2 linked regions of the Heliomicrobium gestii genome follow. The protein of the gene in region 2 binds, or shares a complex with, the protein of the main gene of each other region. Links are inferred from orthologs where the notes say so. Each region holds a gene or a part of one and is shown on either strand. Other genes may lie near its edges.

The links. The genes of interacting proteins can lie anywhere in the genome.
Region 1: the proteins of meaB (region 2) and GTO89_RS00350 are in contact, whole or in part, in a crystal structure (PDB 8DPB), measured with the Methylorubrum extorquens proteins. The link is inferred for Heliomicrobium gestii from one-to-one orthologs. Residues at the interface, in SOR26638.1 of Methylorubrum extorquens: Arg20, Ala21, Ala24, Arg25, Thr28, Ser32, Arg33, Arg34, His37, Thr98, Gly99, Gly100, Ser101, Ile102, Leu103, Lys106, Thr107, Ala110, Ala113, Ile114, Asp115, Arg116, Ala118, Phe119, Ile120, Arg121, Pro122, Pro124; in SOR27001.1 of Methylorubrum extorquens: Glu577, Glu578, Asn579, Asp580, Gly581, Arg582, Arg583, Arg585, His596, Ala604, Ser605, Ala608, Asp609, Gly611, Phe612, Asp613, Val614, Asp615, Ile616, Gly617, Pro618, Leu619, Glu625, Arg628, Gln629, Val631, Glu632, Asn633, Asp634, Glu661.

Annotation. Positions count from the first base shown.
Region 1 is NZ_WXEX01000001.1:73,773-78,625, forward strand. The notes cover bases 1,250-4,129. They hold GTO89_RS00350 (acyl-CoA mutase large subunit family protein), read left to right. Parts: upstream 1,250-1,792; coding sequence 1,793-3,466; downstream 3,467-4,129. Other genes in these bases: sucD (succinate--CoA ligase subunit alpha), read left to right, coding at 1,250-1,651. Also shown: sucC (ADP-forming succinate--CoA ligase subunit beta), read left to right, coding at 1-779; more of sucD, read left to right, coding at 782-1,249; GTO89_RS00360 (acyl-CoA carboxylase subunit beta), read left to right, coding at 4,433-4,853. UniProt on the Escherichia coli protein: Catalyzes the interconversion of succinyl-CoA and methylmalonyl-CoA. Could be part of a pathway that converts succinate to propionate.
Region 2 is NZ_WXEX01000003.1:82,167-87,101, reverse strand. What follows is about bases 1,252-4,213. They hold meaB (methylmalonyl Co-A mutase-associated GTPase MeaB), read right to left. Parts: upstream 3,236-4,213; coding sequence 2,267-3,235; downstream 1,252-2,266. Other genes in these bases: GTO89_RS04245 (Mov34/MPN/PAD-1 family protein), read right to left, coding at 3,426-4,213; GTO89_RS04255 (valine--tRNA ligase), read right to left, coding at 1,252-1,882. Also shown: more of GTO89_RS04255, read right to left, coding at 1-1,251; more of GTO89_RS04245, read right to left, coding at 4,214-4,415; GTO89_RS04240 (rhodanese-like domain-containing protein), read left to right, coding at 4,582-4,935. UniProt on the Escherichia coli protein: Binds and hydrolyzes GTP. Likely functions as a G-protein chaperone that assists AdoCbl cofactor delivery to the methylmalonyl-CoA mutase (MCM) ScpA and reactivation of the enzyme during catalysis.

The DNA.
Region 1 (4,853 bases), on a different replicon or contig from region 2:
CCTCGGCCAAGGGCGGCATGGACATTGAGGAACAGGACGAAGCGGACATTGTCAAAACCCATCTGGATGTCTTTTTAGGACTGCCGGCCTTTCTCGCCAAAGATTTGGCGAGAAAAATTGGTCTACGCGGCAATCTTGCCAAGGAGTTTTCTGACATACTGTCGAAAATGTATTGTATCCTTAATCACAAGGATGCCGAACTGGTCGAGATCAACCCCCTTGTCATCTCCGGCGACCACCTGATCGCTGCGGACGCCAAGCTGACCATCGATGACAGCGCCCTCTACCGCCAGAAAGATATCCCTTTCGTCGATGAAGATATGACGGAAGTGGAGAAGATGGCCAAGGCGGCCGGAGTCGGTTCATTCGTTGAACTGGGCGGCGACATCGCCATTATGGCCAATGGCGCCGGCATCACCATGGGCACATTGGACATGGTACAACTCTTTGGCGGTCAACCGGCGAACTTCATGGACGCCGGCGGCGGAACAGGGGTAGAAGGCACGGCCAAGGCGCTCCGCATCCTCTTGGCCCAGAACCCTAAGGTCATCTTGATCAATATCTTTGGCGGGATCACCCGCTGTGACGACGTCGCCAATGCCCTGGCGCAGGTGAAACAGAACATCGGCATCCCCGTCCCGGTCGTCGTCCGTATGGTCGGCACCAACGAGGAGGCGGGTGTTCGCATCCTGAAGGAAGTCGGAATCGACGCCTATCGGGATATGAAAACGGCCGCTCAAATGGCCGTTGCGCTTGCAAAACGCGGGGAGGGGGCGTAATCATGGCGATCCTGGTCAATGGGGCATCAAGCGTGCTGATTCAGGGGATCACGGGCAAGCAAGGAAGTTTCCATTTTCGACAAATGCGCGCCTTCGGAACCAACATCGTCGCCGGCGTCGCGCCGGGCAAGGGCGGCAGTCGCTTCGAGGACATTCCCCTCTACGAGACGGTCCAGGAAGCCTGTGAGCATCATACCATCGACGCGACGGTGCTGTTTATCCCGGCGGCCTTCTGCAAAGACGCTGCGTTGGAAGCCATCGAAGCGGGCATCAAAGTCATTGTCATCATCACTGAACATATCCCGGTGCAGGATGAGTTAATCATAGTGAATCGGGCCAAACTGAAGGAAGCCGTGATCATTGGACCGAACACCTTCGGTATGGCCTCCTGGAAGTGCAAGCTGGGCATCCTTCCCAATGTCGCCTTCTCCCCGGGTCCGGTCGGCGTCGTAGCCCGTTCAGGAACCTTGACCTATGAGATCGTCGGTTCACTGACAAACGTCGGCATCGGCCAGACCAGTGTCATCGGTCTCGGCGGAGACCGTGTCCCGGGTTCATCATTTGTAGATATGCTCAAACGGTTTGAGGTCGACCCGGACACAAAATGTGTCGTCCTTGTGGGCGAAATCGGCGGAAACGCCGAAGAAGAGGCGGCCGAGTTCATCAAGACCATGAGCAAGCCTGTCGTCGCATACCTGGCCGGGAAAAGCGCCCCTCCGGGCAAGCGCATGGGGCATGCGGGCGCGATCATCGAGCGGGGCAAGGGCACTTACGAAGGAAAAGTAAAGGCTCTGACCGCCGCCGGCGCACAAGTGGCCACCTTCCCCTACGAAGTCGTAGAAAAAGTCCAGACGTTGCTTGGTCATGCCTGACCGGTAGGACAATCTCCGGCGCCGCCGCGACTGCGGCGGCCCGGACTTCCATCGATCAGGCCGCCAAGAAGCACGGCGATCCACGGGCGAGAAGGGCACCGCACCATTCGTTCCCAAGTTCGAAAGGAGGTTCATCGGTTCGTGTTTGATTCGGAAAAAGTCGCACAAGTCAGTGAAGCTAAAGCAAAGTGGCAGGAGAACTCGTTGGGCAAGGTCCTCAAGAAGGCTCCCGAGCGCCGCGCCGAGTTTGCCACCGATTCCGGTATCTCCATGAACACCCTCTACACCCCCGAAGACGTAGCCGATCTCGACTACGCCCGTGATCTCGGGTTCCCCGGCGAGTTCCCCTACACCCGCGGGGTGCAGCCGAACATGTACCGCGGCCGTCACTGGACCATGCGCCAGTATGCCGGTTTCGGCACCGCCGAACAGACAAACGAGCGTTTCCGCTACCTGCTTGAGCAGGGGCAGACGGGTCTTTCCTGCGCCTTCGACCTGCCGACTCAGATCGGCTATGACTCGGATGATCCCCTGTCTCAGGGTGAGATCGGCAAGGTCGGTGTCGCCATCGACACTATGGCCGATATGGAAATCCTCTTCGATAAAATCCCCTTGGATAAAGTCTCCACTTCAATGACCATCAACGCCCCTGCTGCAGTGTTGTTGGCCATGTACATCGCTGTCGCGGAAAAGCAGGGCGTCAGCGCTGATAAAATCGCCGGCACCATCCAAAACGATATCCTCAAGGAGTACATCGCCCGCGGCACCTACATCTTCCCGCCGGCGCCGTCGATGCGCCTGATCACGGACATCTTTGCCTACTGCGCAGAGAAAGTGCCCAACTGGAACACCATCTCCATCTCGGGCTACCACATCCGTGAAGCCGGCTCCAGCGCCGCTCAGGAAATCGCCTTCACCCTGGCTGACGGCATCGCCTACGTCCAGGCGGCCATCAACGCCGGTTTGGATGTGGATAAATTTGCCCCCCGCCTGTCCTTCTTCTTCAACGCCCACCTGAACTTCTTTGAAGAGATCGCCAAGTTCCGGGCGGCCCGCCGGCTGTGGTCCAACATCATGAAGGAACGCTTTGGCGCTAAGAACCCCCGTTCCTTGGCTTTCCGCGTGCACACCCAGACGGCTGGCTCCACCCTTACGGCGCAGCAGCCTAACGTCAACATCATGCGCGTCGCCTTCCAAGCCCTGATGGCTGTGCTCGGCGGCACCCAGTCGCTGCACACCAACTCCAAGGACGAAGCGCTCGCGCTGCCGAACGAAGAGTCGGTTCTCATCGCACTGCGGACCCAGCAGGTCATCGGCTATGAACTCGGCGTCGCTGACGTGGTCGACCCCCTGGGCGGTTCCTACTACATCGAATCGCTCACCAACCAACTCGAAGGCAAGGCCAAGGAATACATCCAGAAGATCGACGATCTGGGCGGCGCGCCCAACGCCATCGAATACATGCAGCGTGAGATCCAGGCCAGCGCCTATCGTTACCAAAAGGGCGTCGAGTCTGGCGATAACGTGGTCATCGGTGTCAACAAGTTCCAAATGAAGGAAGAGCCGCCCAAAGGCCTGCTGAAAGTTGACCCGGCCCTCGGCGAAGCCCAGAAGGCCAAGCTGAAAAATGTCAAAGAATCTCGTGACAATGTTGCCGTGCAAGAAGCCCTGGCCCGCGTACGCGCTGCCGCCCAAGGCAACGAGAACATGATGCCTGTCATCATCGAAGCCGTGAAGGTCTATGCCTCCCTCGGCGAAATCTGCGGTGTCATGCGGGACGTCTTCGGCGAATATCGTCAACAAATCATTTTCTAAGCGGGGAGGGTCGCTCGTACCATGGAAAAGAAACCGATTCGCGTAGTAGTTGCCAAACCGGGCCTGGACGGCCACGATCGCGGCGCCAAGGTCATCGCCCAAGCGCTCCGGGACTCCGGCATGGAAGTCATCTATACCGGTCTGCGCCAAACGCCGGCCCAGATCGTTGAAGTCGCCATCCAGGAAGACGCCCAGATCGTCGCTTTGAGTTCGCTCTCTGGCGCTCACAGCGCTCTTTTCCCGCAGGTGGTGGAAGGCCTTCGCGCCCAGGGGCTCAATGACGTCCTCGTCCTCGGCGGCGGCGTCATCCCTGATGACGACATCCCCTTCCTGAAGGAATCGGGTGTGGCTGAAATTTTCACTCCTGGCACGGATACGCGGGACGTCGTGGCGTTCATCGAAGAACACTTCTACGGCCCCAAAAAAAAGCCTGAAATCCAACACATCGACCATGTCGGCATTGCGGTGAAGGACCTGAATGCGGCCATCGCCTTCTATGAGAACGTCATCGGCATCAAGTGCACGGCCATCGAAGAGGTTCCCGAGCAGAAGGTGCGCGTTGCCTTCTTCCCCTCTGGCGACGCTGAGGTGGAACTCCTCGAATCGACCGATCCGGAAGGCCCCATCGCCAAGTTCATCGCCAAGAACGGCGAAGGCATCCAACACGTAGCCTACCGCGTCGACGATCTGGAAGCCAAGCTGGAAGAACTTAAGAAGGCGGGTGTTCCGCTCATCGATAAGACACCGCGGCGCGGCGCCGGCGGCGCTGACATCGCTTTCCTCCATCCGAAAGGCACCTTCGGCCATCTGGTCGAACTCTGCCAGCGTCCCGGAAAACTCAAGTAAGACCGGGCCGTCACACCATCGTCACTGCTGTGGCCCGTCGATCCCCGCATGAGGCAAGGGGAGAGGGCGCAACATAGTTCCACGAATACAGGCGTATGAAGATTGGGAGGGATCATTCCCTTGAACATGGAAGAACGTTTGGCTCAGTTGGCGAAATACCGCGAGAAGCTCACCCAGGGCGGCGGCCCGAAGCGGATCGCCAAGCAACACGAGTCCGGCAAGATGACTGCCCGTGAGCGCATCGAAGCCCTGCTCGATCCCGGTTCCTTTGTTGAACTCGGTGTCTTTGTCGGCGACAGCAATTTCGACACCCTGGAAAACCCGGGTGAGGGTGTCGTTGTCGGCCACGGCACTGTCGAAGGCCGCGTGGTATATATATACGCCCAGGACTTCACCGTTTCTGGCGGTTCCCTCTCGAAGGCCCATGCCGACAAGATCGTCAAGGTCATGGACCTGGCCCTGAAAAACGGGGCGCCCTGCCTCGGCTTGAACGACTCCGGCGGCGCGCGGATTCAACAAGGCGTTGATGCTTTGGAAGGAT
Region 2 (4,935 bases):
CCGTCGTTTCGCCGATCAGGCGGTTGTACCGGGAAAGGATCCAGCGGTCAGCCAGGGTCAGTTCGCCCCAAGGCTGGTGGCTCTTGAAGCCCTCCAAGTTCATGAGAACAAAGCGCGAGGCGTTCCAGATCTTGTTGGCAAAGTTCCGGGTTCCCTCTAGCCGCTCAAATTGGAAGCGAATGTCGTTGCCGGGCGTGTTGCCGGTGACGAGCATGAACCGCAGCGTGTCAGCGCCATACTGGTCAATGACCTCAATGGGGTCGACTCCGTTGCCGAGGGACTTGGACATTTTGCGCCCCTGGGCGTCCAGGATGAGACCGTGGATGAAGACCTCGCGGAAGGGCACTTCGCCCATGAATTCGAGGCCCAGGAAGACCATGCGGGCCACCCAGAAGAAGATGATGTCCCGGCCTGTGACGAGGACCGACGTGGGGTAGTACTTGGCCAGTTCCTCTGTTTTTTCCGGCCAGCCGAGGGTGGAAAAGGGCCAAAGGCCAGAGGAGAACCAGGTGTCGAGCACATCGGGATCCTGCTCAAAGTGACTGGCGCCGCATTTGGGACAGACGTCGGGACGCTCGTCGGCGCGGCCGCAGTAGATGTAGTCGCAGTCATCACAGTACCAGACGGGGATGCGGTGGCCCCACCAGAGCTGCCGGGAGATGCACCAGTCGCGGATGTTTTCCAGCCAGCCCAAGTAGATCTTCGTAAACCGCTCAGGCACGAACTTGAGCCGCCCGTCCTTGACGACCTCCATCGCCGGCTCGGCCAGGGGCTTCATGCGGACAAACCACTGGGGAGACACCATCGGTTCGACGACGGTGTCACAGCGGTAACACTGGCCGACGGCGTGGACATGGTCGTTGACTTTCACCAGATACCCCTGGGCCTCCAGATCGCCGACGATGCGCTTGCGGCACTCATAGCGGTCCAACCCGGCGTAGGGGCCGGCTTCATCGTTCATGAGGGCTTCCTTGGTCATGACAGTGATCTGGGGAAGGTTGTGACGCAGGCCCACCTCAAAATCGTTCGGGTCATGGGCCGGCGTGATCTTGACGACGCCGGTGCCGAAGGCGGGATCGACGTAGGCGTCGGCGATGACAGGGATCGGCCGGTTGACGATAGGCAGGACGACCATTTTTCCGATCAGGTGCTTGTAGCGGTCATCGTCGGGATGGACGGCTACCGCCGTGTCGCCAAGCATCGTTTCGGGTCGGGTTGTCGCCACGACGACTTCGCCGTCGCCGCCTTGGACAGGATAGCGGATGTGCCAGAGGTGGCCGCCGCGCTCCTCATGCTCCACCTCGATGTCGGAGATGGTCGTTTGGCACTTGGGGCACCAGTTGATGATCCGGTTGCCCCGGTAGATCAAGCCTTTTTCGTAGAGGCGGATGAAGACCTCCTGGACAGCCTCGGAACAGCCCTCATCCATGGTGAAGCGCTCCCGGCTCCAGTCGCAGGAGGTGCCCAGGGTGCGCAGTTGGGTCGTGATGCGGTTGCCGTACTGGTGTTTCCAATCCCAAACCCGCTCCAAAAAGGCATCGCGGCCGAGGTCGTACTTGGAGACGCCTTCCTTGGACAGGGCTTCTTCCACCTTGGCTTGCGTGGCGATGCCGGCATGGTCAGTGCCGGGAACCCAGAGCACGTTGTAGCCCTGCATCCGCTTAAAGCGGGAAAGGATGTCCTGAAGGGTGTTGTCAAGGGCATGGCCCAGGTGCAGGCTTCCCGTCACGTTCGGCGGAGGCATGACGATCGAAAAGGGTTTGCCGCCACCTTTGACGTCGGCTTTGAAAAAGCCCTTCTCACTCCACCAGGCATAGCGCATGGCTTCCACCTGTTTGGGATCATAAGTTTTGGACAAACCGGAAGATGTCGCTTCGCTCACTTGAATCCTTCCTCCCGTTGATTTCCTATCGGTCCGCTTACCCTGCGCCGGAAAAATCTCCGGTCGCGCAAAAAATACAAAAAGCACCCCGTCCGGCAAAGGACGGAGTGCTCCGCGGTACCACCTTTGTTCTTCCGGCCGCCGGCGAATCGCCGCGGTCGAAAAAGCGCTCTTGGGGGACGATAACGGGTCCAACCGGCCTCGCGGCACTCCGGGACGACTTCCACCGCGCCACCCGGCGACCTTTCAGCCAGGGGAACACCCCTGGGTCGCCTCTCTGCAGGGTTTAAAACGGTGTACTCCTCCCCATCGTCGTTTTCAACCGATGGATTATTCCTTTATCTTAGGGACTTTGGTTCCTTTTGTCAAGTTTGCCCCAAAGGGTTACTGAGGCTCCCCCGATGCGAGCCCTTTTTCCAGCACCTGTTCAGCCGCCGTATTCGGATCGAGGGTGCGATGGATCACCTCGTCGAGAATCCGGTCCCACTCGCCTGTTTTCTCCACTTTATTCCGGATCAGATCCTTGATGTGATGCTCGATCACTTCGCGCAGTTCCAACTTGATCCGCTGTTTTCGTTCGTCGGCGAGTTTTCCTGTCGTCTCCAGGTGATCACGGTGCTTCTGGACGGCATCGAGCAGTTGGTCGATGCCGCTGTCGCGCATGGCCACCGTGCGCACGACAGGGGGACGCCACTCCTGGGTGCCGGGGCGGGTGCGGGCGCCCAGATCAAGCATCACCTCGATCTCGGTGACGACACGATCGGCCCCTTCCAGATCAGCCTTGTTGACAGCGAAAACATCGGCAATCTCCATGATGCCCGCCTTGATGGCTTGGATGGAGTCGCCGGCGCCAGGGGTGAGCACGACGACGGTGGTGTCGGCGGCGGTCATGATCTCCAGTTCGGACTGGCCGACGCCGACCGTTTCGACGAGGATGTAGTCACAGCCAAAGACGTCGAGGACCTTGAGCACCTCTTTTGTCGCCCGGGCCAAGCCGCCAAGGCTGCCCCGGGTGCCCATGGAGCGGATGAAGACATCCTTGTCCATGTAGTGCTCATTCATGCGGATGCGGTCACCAAGGATGGCGCCGCCCGTGAAGGGGCTCGTCGGGTCGACAGCGACGACACCGACTTTCTTGCCCTGTTTGCGCAAGCCCGAGATCAGGCGGTCAGTCAGGCTTGATTTGCCTGCGCCCGGCGAGCCGGTGATGCCGAGGACGTAGGCTTTGCCCGTATGGGGGTAAAGCGCTTTCAGCAACTCCTGTTTTTCGGGGCCGCCGTTTTCTACGAGGGTGATCATCTTGGCTGCCACTCGTCGCTCGCCGGCGATCAGGGCGGGAATCTGGTCGATCATGGGTTCATGCACCACCTGTACGAATTTCGCCGAGAGGGATCGTCCGTTGCCAACTGAAAATCCGATGGCTCGCCCTTTGAACCGGTATGTGTTCAGAAAGTATTCGTTCGATCTTGACGGAATTCCTGCACAGACCCATTTGTTCGACTATTCACAAACGTCGCAAGGAGGAACGTCACAGGCGTTGCGGCTATTTCCACCACAGGGTGTATACACCGACAGTCACCAGGGCCGCCCCCAAAAAGATCAATAGACCCATACCCACGGTCATGGCCGCCCGCTTCCAGGCGCTCTCCCCCCGTCGTCCACGCGCTCGCGCCTCCGGCGGCATATCTTTGAGCGGATCGCGCGATCCCCGCAATCGATCATTGGTGATGACCGGAAGGGACGAACCGGCGACAGTGTCATCAATGACAAGGACAGGTTTTCCTTTTTCCGCAGCCACATTCCCTGCCTGCTCGGGAACAGCGAACATCATCCGGGCCGTTTCCTCAATCGGTCGTTCGAAACGAGGAAGCGGCGCGCCAGGCTGCGCCGAATTCTGCGACAGAGCGCCGGACGCGGCAGCTGTTTCGGCGGCAGGCCCTTCTCCGAAACGGACGCTGGCCTTCGCTCCATAGGCGTTGGGACTGGAAAAGGCAGGATTTTTGCCAACTGGCGCCGAACGAGGGTAAAGCGGCACCGGTTGGGTGCGCGCCGAACGGGTAACCTGGATCGCCTGCCAGTCTTCTGTGGCCACCATGGCGCCTTTGCGCCAGCGGTAAAAGCCATGGGTGCCTGACTGGGGATCGACAACCCAGCCGATGTGCCAGGGCCGGGAAAAATACTCCTGCTGAATCGTCAAATCCTGACCGGAAAAGAAGAGGCCGCAGCCGGGATGGCTGTGCACCCAGCCGAGAACCTGCAGTTTCGGCGCCAGCTTGCGCAGGCGCTCCCACTCCTTCCAATCGGCTTCTGTCAGCTTGAGACTCGTATGGACCGGCTCGGCGTTCAGGGCCGGCAGGAAGGTGTCCACGCGAACAAGGGCCCCTAAAATCCCTGAACGTTCCTGAAAAAAGACATCGCCCAGGAGCAGGCCGCCGGCCTCATGGTTGGATTTTCCTACATATTCACTCACATCGTTGAAGGCCTTGTCCAGGATTTCAACGTGTAGATATTCGACATTAATCTCTTCGTTCATCGGAATTCTAACCCCTTTCCCCGTAGCGTTACCATTATATCCCCGGTATTTCGACGATTCAATCCACCAGAGGGGAGAAAATGGAGGAGAATGGGGCGGCTCCATAAAAAATAACAGATCGGTGAGACCAAAAGGGAAAAATACTAAGCAGACAGGGGGTTCCCACATGGAATTGGCGCTAACGATCGTCATTACCGCTTTTGCCGCCCTCGCCTTGTGGCTGGCGGCGCGCTATGTTTTCGGCGGCGACGCAGAAGATATCTCCTATGATCAGGCGGCGCGCATCCTGGCGGAGGAGAAGCGAGCGCTCCTGCTCGACGTCCGAACCGCCCGTGAACACCAAACCCGCCGGCCCGTTGGTGCCCACAACATTCCCCTCCAGGAGTTGAAACAGCGCCTGACCGAGTTGGAACCATACCGGCAGTACAGTATCGTCGTCATCTGCGCCAGCGGCATGCGCAGCCGAATGGCCGTTCAAACGCTCCGCAAACAGGGCTTCTCTGGTGTGAAAAATTTCCGT